One region of the Paenibacillus sp. MDMC362 genome, then DNA from elsewhere that is predicted to be linked to it. Evidence: riboswitches for the same ligand, from Rfam matches in the RefSeq annotation. Region 1 holds a riboswitch; each other region holds the start of a gene.
The links. A riboswitch is a leader RNA that binds a small molecule or an ion and turns the genes downstream of it on or off. The one in region 1 is predicted to bind cyclic di-GMP.

Region 1 (3,488 bases):
TGCCTCCTTCTACCAGCAGGTCGGTAACACCTCGCTGATATAACATATCCGATAATGCATGGAGATCCAGCCCGAAACGGTTCACAGGAACGAACAGAACTTCAATTCCTTTTTGCTGCAGCATGTGTACTCTTCCCGGATCAGCACCCTCCTTCGTGACTACCCATGTCGCTGCTTCCGAACAATCGGTAACTTTGGCATCTTCGGGCAACCTCAAATTCGAATCTAAAATTACCCGTATGGGATTCTTCCCACTTTCTTCCGGCAGTCGGGTCGTAAGGAGCGGATCATCGGCCAACACCGTATTAATTCCTACTAATATGGCGTCGACTTTGTTTCTTAATTTATGTACTACAAGCTGTGTTTCATCACATGTAACCCATTTAGAATGCCCCGTTGACGCGGCAATTTTTCCGTCAAGCGTCATGGCTACCTGGGAAATGATAAACGGCCGTCGTTTTGACATATTGTGCACGAATCGTTCATTAAGTAACTCGGCTTCCTTCCCCAATACACCCACATCAACTTCTATTCCATTCTCTCTCAATAATTGAATGCCTCTTCCGGCCACCTTCGGATTCGGATCCTCCATCGCCACGACAACTCTTGCGACTCCCGAATTCAAGACTAATTCTATGCAAGGGGAGGATTGAGGGCTTGGTTCCAGCGTAACATAGAGCGTTGCGCCTTCGGTATACCCATCAGCCATCCGAAATGCATGCACCTCTGCGTGAGGTTCCCCAGCTTTCCTATGAACACCTGCGCCAACTACTTGTCCGTCTTTGACTATCAGTGCGCCAACGACCGGGTTCGGATTGGTTTTCCCACTGGCCGTACCTGCCAAATCCAATGCCAGCTTCATAAAATGTTGGTCTAAATTCATATGATTAACACTCCCCATCATAATAAAGCTGTCTCCACCAAAGAGTCGTAAATATGACCTGATTTTTCGATCTTCGTTGCCAAATACCGATTATTATGCTCGGATACATCTCCCCAAATGGATTTATGATGATCGGTTAAAAGTCCCTTTTCCCGCAAAGACTGCAGCTTTCTAGGATTGTTTGTAATCAGGGTGACTGGTTTTTGCCGCAAGCTTTGGAGTACACGTATGGCTTCATCATAAGATCGATGGTCATCTGCAAAGCCAAGGCTTAGATTGGCCTCTACAGTATCGCACCCCTCATCTTGCAAAAGATAAGCTAACGATTTGGGGAAAAGCCCTATTCCGCGACCCTCGTGATTCGCCAAATAAAAGAGAGCTCCAGTACCGTTTTCGATGATCATGCGCATGGATTCCCGCAGTTGGTAGCCGCAATCGCATCGTTTACTTCCAAAGATATCTCCGGTATGGCAAATGCTGTGCATCCGTATCAGGGCATGCTCCTCATTGGCAAAATCGCCATATACTAGTACGGAAGACTGCTGATGTGAAGCAAGATCTGCCTGAGATAATGATTCCAGAATGTCATTCTTATCCATAAATGAATTACCTGTATTTAACCAAGTATACCATTTAAATACAGCCTCATTGTCCTCCAACTGCACAGGGAGCCTAACGGGACCAACAAGACCGATGTTGGGACATTCCGGCTGTTTAAGAATGGTTAATTTACTAGCTAGCAATTTCCTGACCTGGTCCATATTCATGAATACAACTCCTTGTTGGTTTAGATGGTGATCAATCGATTGGTTTGTTTCCCTCCTTGAAAACGTTGGCAGTTTTTACGTTAGCTACTACTCCTCCAACCTGAAAGAATTTGGTTAGAAAATGGAATTTTTTTAGAAATAAACGCAAAAAGCCCCTGTCTGAATAGACGGAGGCTTTTCCGTCGTATTCGGTAACTGGCTAGCATAGCGGATACGAGTGATCCGCCTTAGCCCCTATAGCTTTGCGTCGCCACTTTTCAGTGGGTTTGCCATTATCGTACGATGTCATTTCATAAAATAAATCCGCGATCATTGCCGAATATGGAAGAACACACCATATCGGAAACAATCGAAAGTAATAGCTTTTTATCATATAACTACCAGATGAATATAAAATACATTTTTATGAAATGCAACCTAAATATAAACATGACCCGAAAGAATCACCATCGATTGCCTTCTTCCCGCTTCACTTCCTCAACGATCGCTTGAACCCCCTTCTCTATCTGTTCCAAGCGCGCTCTGGAAATGCTGATTCGCAAAAACTTCTCCCTTTCCAGATAATCGGACAAATAAAACAACTTTCCGGGCATCACCAAGATGTTCCGCATTTTCAGCCGCTTGATCAGCCGCTCTAAGTTTATAGTCTGCGGCAGCTCGAATAATTTGTATATTCCGCCGTCACCGGGTACGACTTTAACGAGCCCGGTTCCCCCGTACCGTTTCACAGCGGAGTCTATTGCCTGCATTCTGGCTTCATATTGACTGTAGATTTTCTGTTTATGCCGTTCATACATACCGTTGCTGATATAAATTTCGAGCGCTGCTTGGGACAGCAGTGAGGTATCTCCATATTTTTTATAAGCATGAAATCCCTCCAGCAGCGCTTCCGGCAGCACGACGGCACCTAAACGCAGGCCTGGAAATATAATCTTTGAAAAGCTCTTCAAATAGATGATATGCGAAGTTTGGTTATAAGCATGGATGGGGTCGAATCCGCGTCCACTGCCAAGGTCAGCCATGTAATCATCTTCCACCACAAACACGTCATATCGGCTGGCCAGGGCGGCGATCGCTTTCCGCTCTTCCATTCGAAGCGACGTTCCGAGAGGGTTATGATATCTGGACATCGTGTAGAAAAATTTGATGTTCCCCGTTTTGAACCGGTCCTCGAGTGCTCCCAGATCAATCCCGGCTGTTGAGCGGGGTATGCCAATGACGGATAGTCCTTCCGCCTCCAAATATTGCAAATAGTTATTATAGCTTGGCTGCTCAACGAGAATCACCGATTTTCCGTTTGGAAACGGCATCTTAGCCAGTATCTCCAGCGCTTGATTTGCACCTGATGTCACCACGATCCGATCTGGCACGGTAAATACCTGAGCGTCAGCCAGATGGGACACAAGCGTTTGGCGGAGCTTATCCATTCCTTTCCCATCACTATAAGTAAACAGATGATATTTATAGGTATCAATCGCCTTGTTCAAGCAGTGCTGAAAGTCCAGATAAGGGAACACATTCACATCCGGAGAAGCCGACGCAAAATCAATCAAACTCTTATCCATGTTATCCGAATCCCCATCTTTCTGGACTACATAATAACCGCTTTGCGAAACCGAATAAATGGCGTGCCGTTTCTCAAGCTCAGTATAAGCACGAATCACGGTACTAATGCTGCACCCGTAGGATTGGGCCGCGCTTCGAACGGAAGGAAGCTTCTGCCCTGAACGATATTGTCCTTCTTGAATTTTCGATTCCATATCGGTAAGAATGGATAAATATTTTTTCATTACCCCGCCCCCTCGCGACTCTTATTATACAGGATCTCACCACTGTAT
Region 2 (3,488 bases), on a different contig from region 1:
CCGTCCGTTCCATTAAGAACAGTGCCGCCGCTTCACTTTCAGAAACTGCAACGTCTTTTTCGGTTTCTAGCATTATGAAGACCTCCTATAAGTTAAGTTTTTATTGAGAGACGGTAGATTGTCGTGACACGATTAATTCGTGACCTGCTTCCACATGGATTGCACGATGTAAGTATAGTCAACATTGACCTGGATACTGGACTTGGCTATGCGTATATCGACCTGGGGCTGTGTCGTGCTGTTTTTGTCGCTTTTTGGTGTTCGACAATCGATTGGGCAACATGGGCTGAACGCCGCGCAAGCAAGAATATCCCGTTAAAGATATATAACGCTCCGCTAACGGTGTTACCAAGTGCGTATATTTGTGTCTGTGGTCGGTTGAGGGCATCTATTAGTCTACTGGTTGTGCGCTCAACATTGAGACCGCCAAGGGGATGGGGACTCGCTTGTCCAGTTTTCAGCAATCCCTCTATGAGTGGCAAAGCCAGCGGAGAGGGTCGACTTTCACCGGAAATAGCTGAGAATACTCTATCAAAGCGAATGGTTGAGTTACCTTCTGCAAAAGCTACAAAGTGACCTTGTTCATCCTTTGAAACTGACCGTAGTCCCCGTAGAATGCTTAGCTGGCCTGAATCGGCAAGTCTAAGTATTTGAGCTGCACGATGTTTCGGCATGGGACAACATAGACTGTAAACAATGTGCCGAAAATTGCTGTATAAAAATTTCTTCTCGGCGCAACTTAGAAAGTACCACGCGTCCTCACAAGCAGTTGCTAGTATTTTGATGCAAAGCTGACTTGCAATCCCGCCGTCATCCAAACGTGCCATTTGAAGCCGTAATCGATCGATTCCGTAGCGTTCTGAAAGTACTTCATCGATTATCTCCTGTTTTGATGCTCCAGCGTGATCAAGCTCCCTGTATGTTAGTTTGATAAGATCCCTGATAGATAAGCTTCCTTTTGCAGCAACAATATCCTCAACGCCTTTTACCGTAAAATACTGCAAACTGTACTTGACTGGTGGACGACGTACCGAAGGAAGAAGTCCTCGTCGCGACATGAGTGTAATAGGTCCACGATGATTCTTTGCCATTAATCCAAGCGTAAGATCTACTGCGGACAGCCCAGAACCTATAATTCCTACGCGTTCATCGGCGCCTATGCTACTCAAGGTTTCTTTTAAAGGATAAGGTGTACTAAAAAATTTATCTTGTCCTTGAAGTCCGTAGGGATCTGAGCTGGTTGCACCGCCCATGCATAAGACTACATAGTCAAACTTGTAGTTTCGTGTCGGTGTTTCTACGGCAACACAGTCGCTTAGTGTCACTTTAGTAGCCTGTTCGCGTATATATTCGAAAGTATTCATGCATGCTATCGATTTTTTCGCTGAATCCTGAAAATACTTGCCGATTATTGCACGCGGCGCAAACATGGTGCCTGCAAAGTGTGCATAGCCGTTAGCTTTTAACCAGTCGGCAACGTGCTCCGTGTCCCAATATCGTACTGACATGTCAGAAGTGTATACATTTGTTAAGGCCTCGGGCATATCGGGCGCATAATTAGGGCCGCACCATGGGTTTGGCGATGGGTCAAACACAGTTACGTCCAAATATGCATAAGGATTCAGGAGGTCACGGACACGAATAAGACTTTCCAACATGCATACTGCTGCCGGTCCTCCTCCTACGAGAGCGACGCGAATTGGAGATCACCCCTCAAGGTAGATTTCACCTACTAATCTTTTAAAGATGATGTCGTACCGAACGGAGCCAAACTATCCTGATACCAATTTTCCGGCTATGGCTATTTGGGAAAGTGTTTTATTGAGCATTTAGCTGCTGCGATCCTGTTCCAGTTCCGTTGCTATTAGTTTTTAAAACGTAAACTATAATATATGGCGCGGCATACCCCCTTTACGAGATTAAAGTAGAAACACAAAAATCCCCGTCAAACGTGTTTGAAATAGACGGAGGTTTCCGTCGTATTCGGCAACTGGCTGGCATCGCGATCATGATGATATCCGCTTTAGCCCCTTTAGCTTTGCGTCGCCACCTTTCGGTGGGTTTGCTATTATCGTACGAAGTATGATTTTGTCAAATGATTAAATAACATCAACTTTGGAGTCAGTATAAGCAATATTCCAGTCAAAAAAAATACCCAAAAATGGGTATCTATTATAAGAGACTATGTCCTAAGCAACGCTTCTAAAGGTTTTACCAGAGCCAGCTCGGAAAGGTGTGCTACTAATTTAAGTAAACACACCTTCATGACCGATCCGAGCTACCTTAAAGTGAGCCTGTCCCGAGCCTCAGTCGGCTACTGCTTCGATGATCGAAATGTGGCAGCCGGTATCGATGATGCGATTCAGCCGTAAGCCGGCCCTGGCGAACAATCGGTGGAACTCCTCTTCCGTTCGTTCACGACCTCCCTCGCAAACCCCTATGAGGAGTTGGTCTAATAATTTACCTATATGCGGCGTATTCCCCGGCGGGATGACGGGATCCATCACGAGTACCCGGCCGCCAGGAGCCATCGCCTCTCGGCAGTTACGCAAGATCCGGATGCAATCCTCGTCGTTCCAGTCATGTATGACGTACTTTAGCATGTAGAAGTCCCCGTTATTCGGAACCGACTTGAAGAAGTCCCCTGGAGCGATTTCCCAACGTTTGTCGTCGCCCAACTCCCCGAGCCGGTTCCTGTTCACGACGTGCGGCTGATCGAACAAGATTCCGTACAACGTAGGATTTCTCCGCAAGATCCCCAGCAGCAAGGCGCCTAAATTACCTCCGACATCGACGACGGTTGCGCCATTCGGAAAATCATAATTTCGTACAAGGAACTCGTTCTCTTTATTCGAGAATGAATCATATGCGAAGTGGAAATCGTAACCGTCAGACGACACCCCCCTCTCTTTCCAGTATTCAAAGAAGTTCTTACCATGAATCTTCTTGAAAGTATCTCCACGGACGTTCCGAACAATCTCGCCGATAGAGCCCCACATAACTTCATCGGTGACCCACAGTACACCTGACCGCAGCGACGACGGAGCGTCCGTTCTCAAGTGTTGGGCTGTGTCGGTCAACTCGAACTGTCCGCTCTCGTTCTGACGAAACACCTCTTTGGTAGCGAGTAACCGCAGTACCCGGTAAAGACTCGACTCATCTGCCTCCGTAAGCTGGGCGAGCTCGGCAGCTGTCTTCGGCCCGTCCACCAGATGATCCGCAACGCCAAGGAGAGCTACAGCCCGAAGCGCGGCCGAGTAGACATAATCCAATGACCTCTCCAACAAGAATAGACCTGCAGTTTCACTTTCGGAAAGTTTTGTATCATTTTTGTGCTCAATCATGTTCTTAACAAACCTCCTCGTTAGTAAATAAAGATGCCAATTACTCGCTACACATGGTCATAAAGCATCCGTAAGTAAATTCTGATTTTTATCACCTCCCCTCAGTTTTATGTCGCCACCTTAGAGTCAGTTTTATTTCTTAGT
Region 3 (3,488 bases), on a different contig from region 1:
GTCACATCGGATCTTGTCGAGCAGTTGAATCCGGACGCCGGGTTTATTCAACTTAAGAACAATACGGACAGCGATGCGTTTGTGCAGCAGTTGAACGAACGTTACAGCCCTTCCATTCAAGCGCTGAAGCAGGAAGTGCTGCTCGATTCCGTATTCAAAGAAGCCGCGGCGGTTTTGCTCATTCCGATGAGTATGCTGGCCCTACTGTTCATGGCTGTCACTTGTCTTATTGTTTATACAACTTGCCGGCTGCATATTCGTAAGGAAACGAAGACATATGGCATTTATGCCTCGCTCGGCTTGACCGCAACCGACATTCGTCGTGCCTTGACAAGCGGCATTGCCGGACTGGCTGCGCTCGGTGCGCTGGCCGGCATCGCTTGCGGCGTCTACGGATTGCCAGCCGTGCTGCGCGGTCTGCTCTCTACCTATGGGATTGTCAAACTGCCGCTCATCGTGGAATGGCCGCTGGTCATTGGGCTGACTCTGATCGCGCTTGTTATCGCCATCAGCGGCTGCTGGCTGGCTTCGCGAATGCTCCGCCGCACCTCCCTTCGCGTGCTGGTCATGGATTCATGAAGACCGTCCATGAACAGAAGATGACCTCCGAATGTCGGAGGTCATCTTTTTTACTTCTTGCTTTGATAGATCTAAAGTTCCCCACACAAGCGGAAAACCGAATAGTTCATAGCATGAAAACCCATCGATCTCCTTAGCTCCATACTCCATACATCTGCCAGACTCCATTACGGTACGATGATCAACCACTTTATAATCCCCCTCTACAACGAGGGGTTTTCCCTCTTATTCCCCCGACATTTGAAATCCAAACAGAAACACATAAGGCACAGAAGGTATCTTCTGTGCCTTATGTGTCAAATATGAAGAAAATCTACTTTTTTTTGATATATTCCTCTTGTTTTTTTAATTCCATGTAACGAATAATCAGCTTATCCAACGACTGTGAAATTGCAACAACATCTTGATGCACCAATTCGAAACTGCTGGCCACTCGCTCAAGTTCTCTTCGGAGAAGTTCGAGTTTTTTCGATACTTGTTTGAGCTCACTCTCGATAGAAATCACCTTGTTCACCCACCCCCGTCGTAACAAGTGATTGATGACAGTCGCCACAGTTATCGATAACGCGAATCAGTTTATATAACTTACTTATCATTATAAATTTCGACAGCAATAAAAAAAATACCCAGAATTGGGTAATCTTTGTTTTAAGACAAGTTTTAGGATGATTATGTAAATTTTTTAAGAAATGCTCCTTTATGGTTGACTCTCGTTTTTGCGTATATCTTTTTTATAAACGTACGGACCGTGCTTTGGCTAATCCCATAAATGCCTGCAATTTCAGGTACGTTTTTATTTTCCAGCCACCCATAGGCTATTTCTTTTTCCCGATTTGTTAATTCATATTGGTCAAAGTGAGAATAAGTCAGCTCTTTTTGTAAAATGGGGTCCTTTTGAGGTAATTTTTCTTCAATATTCTTGGCCAGGTGTTCAATGAGCGGTATGGCAAATGTAACCTCGTGCAAATAATGAAAACTAAGACCAAGGTAGCCTATGATCACATTTTTTATTCGAAGGGGAGTACAAACACACGCCAATTCTGAAAACACGCGATTACTATGCTCGGCCCCGACTACGACCGAAAGCGATTGTTGTTCCATAGATAATGAAATAGCATTGCTACCTGCATCTTTCATTGCCAACGAGGTCCCATTTTTTATATTGTTCCTCTCGAGAAAGCTTCTTAAAGAACCTGTTCCGCAATAATCGATAACGGCACCATCCGTATCTGTTATAACAAATAAATAAGGTATGGACAGCAAATCGTTCATATTCCTGGTTTCCTCTTGCAGCAAATATAGAATTTCTTTCCGTTCAATCAACCTTCCTTTTATTTCAGATATACTGAGGATATTAGGAAAATGATCGTTTGCTTCCAGCAGTGTTCTACGGCCCATTATTTTCCCTTCTTCCTTTTAAGAATAAGTGATTAATAATGAAATCGATCTTCTAGTCATCTCCGCTTCTTAATTCGGTAGCTTATAAGCGAAAATAAACAATAAAAAACCACCATCCATTAAGATAACCATAGCAAAATAGGACGGAGGCTTCCGTCGTATTCGGCAACTGGCTGGCATCGCGGTCTTAGGCAGACCCGCATTAGCCCCTATAGCTTTGCGTCGCCACTTTTCAGTGGGTTTGCTATTATCGTACGAAACGATTCGATTGTGTGACCGAATATTATATCTACGATTCACCTGCCTTTCAATATATTTAAAAAAGTCCCTTTTCAGGTAGATAAGACTCGTTAAGACTAGTACAGGTCCCCCTTTTATAAAAATTTAATAAACAACACAAATAACCTCCATCAACTTAAAGACATAGGTGAACAAAACTAGTAAGAAGTGACGGAGGCTTCCGTCGTATTCGGCAACTGGCTGGCATCGCGGTCTGAAGAAGATCACATTAGCCCCTGTAGCTTTGCGTCACCGCTTTTCAGCGGGTTTGCTATTGTCGTACGAAGAGTATGAATTTGTCGAATATCCAAACATATTGTGACTTATTCAAACTATAACTTACATTGTTTTTCATTTAATATAGGTCGCACGACCCAAATTCCCATATTTTTGTTATATTTGTCAATCACTCTTACACGTATACAGAATCACTTTTTGCGCCAAGCGGGTTGATAGACCGATTTCGGGGGAGGGAACTGGTGAATCCAGTTAATGATCCGGGTTGAGATCCACTGGCATATAACTGCAAGGATAATAATTTTCCAATCGATCGCATAGGCAGCGAAGGCGAATATGATTCCATTCATCCAGAACAATGAGGTGCCCGGGTTGATTCTTTTATACTTATAGATGGCTAAGGCAACGTAACCGATTCCCCCGTTCGATACCCTCTGCTTTATGAGGATGGCGACACCTGTTCCGAGAATAACCGAGCCGAAGAGAAGATCGATCCATACGTTGCCGAACGGGGGTTCTAGGAACACCTCGAAGAAATTAACGGAAACGGACGTCACCGTTATAACAAATATGGTCCCGAAGGCACTGACACCATCAAGATAAGGGACTGTAAAGGCGAGGAAAATAAAATTAGCGAGCCACAGTCCGAGACTCATCGGGATCTCGAACGCATGGTTCAGAAGCACCGCGATTCCAGCTCCTCCCCCCGAAGGAATGGCGTGAGGAAACAAGAACATGGCCATGGCAAAACCTTGAATGATGGAGCCGGCGGTAATGTAGAAAAGTTTCTTGGAAGCATGACGATAGAAAAAGGGGCTCTTCCGCCCGGGTAGGATCTGTAAGTTCACACGGAATCATCCTTCATCGATTAGAGTAACAAGCTAGTCCTGTTTTTTTAAGTGTATGCTTGTTCCCTGAAGGGGATACCGGGATAGATCTTTTTAACGAAAATATGTATAGGCTGACTCTGGAGATATCCATAGCAGCCCGCTAGT
Region 4 (3,488 bases), on a different contig from region 1:
CGTCTCGTAAGTGGTTTTTGGTGTCATCGTCTTGCCTCCTTACATCATCGCGCTATCCGGATCGATTCGACGAACAATCCAGTTAGCGATCAGAATCGTAGCGCATCCCAGAACAGACTGTACGAATGCGGCTGCGGATGCCATCCCTACGGTGGCGGTTTTCAATTGTTTATACACCATGACATCAATGGTGGTCGCCACGTTGAACAGCGAATTGGAGTCTCGCGTGACCTGATAGAACAAACCGAAATCGGTGTAAAATATGCGCCCTACGGCCAGGATGAACATCATGACGATCACCAGCTTGAGCATGGGCAATGTAATGAATCTTGTCTGCTGCCAAATCGAAGCGCCATCAATAACAGCTGCTTCATAATAGGTGCTGTCGATGCTCGTGATGGTTGCCAAATAAATGACCATACCATAGCCCAGGCCCTTCCAGACATTTAAGAGAATCAAGAAGAATGGCCAATATTTCGGCTCCATATACCAGTTAATCGGGTCGCTGCCCATACTGACGAGCATTTGATTGACAATTCCTTTGTCGAAGCTTAAGAAAGCCCAGCCTACCGCAGATACGACCACCCAGGATAGGAAATAGGGGAGGAACATCATCGTCTGATAGACCTTGCTTGCTTTACGGCTGTGGAGGAGTCCGATCATAATCGCGAATAGAACGGGCAGAACAATCCCCAGGACGATAAACACAATGTTGTATCCAATGGTGTTGCGAATAATGATCCAGGCGTCATTCGATTTGAACAAGAATTCGAAGTTTTTGAAGCCTACCCATGGACTGTTAAACACATTGCTCAAAAAGCCGCCGCTAATTCTGAAATTTTTAAAGGCGATAATGATCCCGAACATCGGTAAGAAACTAAACAGGATGTACCAAATCGTGGTCGGCAGCGCCAAGAGGGTTAGTTCCGTATCCTGCTTGTGCCAGCGTATTCGTAAGCGCTTTCGTTTTTTAGGTTCGGCTTGTGAGCTCATGTTTGTCACTCCTTACGGTGTTGTCTCGCTTGTCGTGCACTTGTTAGATTTATTGTATAAGAGGAAGATTCGATGCTTCCAGATAACAAACTTGATACTATAGTCAACAAACGTTAGATTCAAAAGATTTATTGCTCTATTGGTCGATTAATTAACAAGAGCCAAACGTTCGGATTAGACAGCTCTGTGGGACCTATAACAATATTACAAATTTTAATTTTTTTATTGATAGAAATGGATATATTTGATATGATGTATTCACAAAAGCTACTCACGATAACGGCAAACTTGTCGAAAGGCAAGGACGCAAAGCTACAGGGTCTTCTTGACGAAACGTCAATGACAGCCAGCTACCGAACGAAGACGCTTTTTTTGTTTTTTTGGACAAACATCCACTGAATCCTGTGAAACTCTAATACGATAATGGCAAACTTGTCGAAAGACTAGGACGCAAAGCTACAGGGCCTTCTTGACGAAATGTCAAATGGCAGCCTGGCCACCGAAGGGGAGTTACAGCATGCGCAACGCAATGTTCGCGATAATTGGACTTTTTGCGTTACTGATATGGGCTCCGGTTGTACAAGCTGCACCATCTGAAGATTGGCTGGGCTTGGAGGAACTGGATCGTGGGGCAATCGTCATTCGGTATGACGTGAAAGCAGGCACCAAAACGAAGCTCATGATCGGAAAAGGTCAGGATCAATATACATATGGGCTTTCGAGGGCGAAGCAGCAGGAAGTTTTTCCACTGCAGATGGGCAACGGGAACTACAAGATTTCCGTGCTCGAACAAGTCAGCGGCAGCAAATACAAGATCGTACAGGAAGCGGCAGTTAAACTTCAACTGACGAACGGCAGCCAAGTATTTTTGAACTCTGTACAAAATGTCGATTGGAGCGAAGAGGGCAAGGCTGCTCAGCTTGCGAAAAAGCTAACCCGCACTGCTCACTCCGACAAGGAAAAAGTACAGGCTGTCTACGAATATATCGTCGGGACGGTTCGGTACGACAACGCTCTGGCATCCAGCAAGCTGACGGATTACCTTCCCGATAGCAACCGCACGATCGCTGGACAAAAGGGAATGTGCTACGATTACGCCTCCCTGTTCGCTTCCATGCTCCGAAGCCTCGATATTCCGGCAAAGCTTGTCATGGGAACCTCGGAATACGTCGATGTCTACCACGCCTGGAATGAAGTATATTTGAACGGGCAGTGGGTAACCATTGACACAACCGTCGATGCAAGCTGGAAAAGCAAAGGGGCCGGATACAAAATGATTAAAGATGCCTCCAGCTATTCAGCAACCAAATACTACTAATTAATGCGTAGCAATAAAACTAAGCTTTGGACGATTATGTCCAAGGCTTATTTCGGTTGTATAGAAATTGTATAGTTTTGGCCGATATAATGCAGGAAGCCCGCTGGGTTCTGAAGGAAAATACAGACACCAATGAATCGTGCGCCCGTAACAGGTCCTGAAGATGATGGCTCGTGAAGTCCATTATTGGCATGCATTTTGATAGAAGCATGGGACGAATCAGCGCACGAAAAAGTAAGATCGGAACCGAATATTACGAGGGTAATGATAAGATTGAGGGAGAGATTATGAAGAAAAAAGTAAGTGGAGTTGTTGTGGCGCTGCTGCTTCTGTTTCAAACCCTATTGGGCACATTTGCTTGGACGGCGAATGCGGCGGGTAGCGAGCAGCCATCAGCCATTACTGTGCAGGAATCAGAGACTGGCGTGCAGGAATTAGAAGTTAGCGAGCCAAAGACAGTCACGGATGACGTATATAACACGCCAGCACCAGCAGTCGACATGGAAGGAATACTCACCAAAGTCGTATTAACCGATGTGAACGGTACCGTGGTTGATGCGGTGTATAATCCGGACAGCAGCCTGGACATCGGTGCAGCGGTTAATCTCAGCTACGAATGGGAGCTACCGAACGGACACGGCTACAAGAAGGGGGATACATTCACTTTCGAGCTGCCGATGCAGTTTGAGATTTTTACGGACATTGACGCACCGCTCCTTGCCGGTCAAGGCGAAGTTGGCCGATTTACGGTTGATCGGAACGGGAAAGTTGTGATGACCTTCAACGATTACGTGGAGAATCATTCCAACATCAGCGGCAAGCTGGAAATTCGCACAGAATTTAAGAAGGAAGTTCTTAAAGGAAGCACTGAAATCATTATTGCATTTCCGATAAAGGGTGGGGTTCAGACCGTCGTCGTGAATCTGAAGCCGCAAGGCGGAAAGCTGATCGAGAAGCAAGGAAAAGCGATTGGCAAAGACCGGATCGATTGGACGGTACAGATTAACAAGTCGCTCAATAAGATCAAGCACGCGGTCATCACCGATGAAATGCCTGAAGGCTTGGAGCTCATCGGGGATTCCATTGAGGTATACAATCTGCAGGTTAACGGTGACGGCTCGGCGGTTCTTGGCGAACGGCTGGATGCCGGCAAGTACACCGTTCAAACAGGCGGTGG

Region 2: it holds a riboswitch for cyclic di-GMP, as region 1 does, so the genes downstream of both, DP091_RS21175 (FAD/NAD(P)-binding protein) here and DP091_RS24195 (GTP cyclohydrolase II) in region 1, are expected to answer to the same signal.
Region 3: it holds a riboswitch for cyclic di-GMP, as region 1 does, so the genes downstream of both, DP091_RS28110 (helix-turn-helix transcriptional regulator) here and DP091_RS24195 (GTP cyclohydrolase II) in region 1, are expected to answer to the same signal.
Region 4: it holds a riboswitch for cyclic di-GMP, as region 1 does, so the genes downstream of both, DP091_RS28160 (transglutaminase-like domain-containing protein) here and DP091_RS24195 (GTP cyclohydrolase II) in region 1, are expected to answer to the same signal.

The regions. Positions count from the first base shown of each region.
Region 1 covers NZ_QLYT01000051.1:129,431-132,918, forward strand. Annotated here, with positions in the region: gene ribD (bifunctional diaminohydroxyphosphoribosylaminopyrimidine deaminase/5-amino-6-(5-phosphoribosylamino)uracil reductase RibD) at 1-883, opposite strand, end outside; gene DP091_RS24195 (GTP cyclohydrolase II) at 901-1,650, opposite strand; cyclic di-GMP riboswitch class I at 1,838-1,931, opposite strand; gene DP091_RS24200 (aminotransferase-like domain-containing protein) at 2,094-3,440, opposite strand.
Region 2 covers NZ_QLYT01000042.1:1,254-4,741, forward strand. Annotated here, with positions in the region: gene DP091_RS21170 (methyltransferase) at 1-73, opposite strand, end outside; gene DP091_RS21175 (FAD/NAD(P)-binding protein) at 207-1,700, opposite strand; cyclic di-GMP riboswitch class I at 1,983-2,077, opposite strand; gene DP091_RS21180 (methyltransferase) at 2,307-3,344, opposite strand.
Region 3 covers NZ_QLYT01000069.1:42,970-46,457, forward strand. Annotated here, with positions in the region: gene DP091_RS28095 (FtsX-like permease family protein) at 1-579, shown strand, start outside; gene DP091_RS28105 (Spo0E family sporulation regulatory protein-aspartic acid phosphatase) at 893-1,084, opposite strand; gene DP091_RS28110 (helix-turn-helix transcriptional regulator) at 1,249-1,977, opposite strand; cyclic di-GMP riboswitch class I at 2,139-2,233, opposite strand; cyclic di-GMP riboswitch class I at 2,446-2,539, opposite strand; gene DP091_RS28115 (YitT family protein) at 2,685-3,329, opposite strand.
Region 4 covers NZ_QLYT01000069.1:55,475-58,962, reverse strand. Annotated here, with positions in the region: gene DP091_RS28170 (carbohydrate ABC transporter permease) at 1-27, opposite strand, end outside; gene DP091_RS28165 (ABC transporter permease) at 40-993, opposite strand; cyclic di-GMP riboswitch class I at 1,265-1,351, shown strand; cyclic di-GMP riboswitch class I at 1,409-1,497, shown strand; gene DP091_RS28160 (transglutaminase-like domain-containing protein) at 1,511-2,311, shown strand; gene DP091_RS28155 (LPXTG cell wall anchor domain-containing protein) at 2,599-3,488, shown strand, end outside.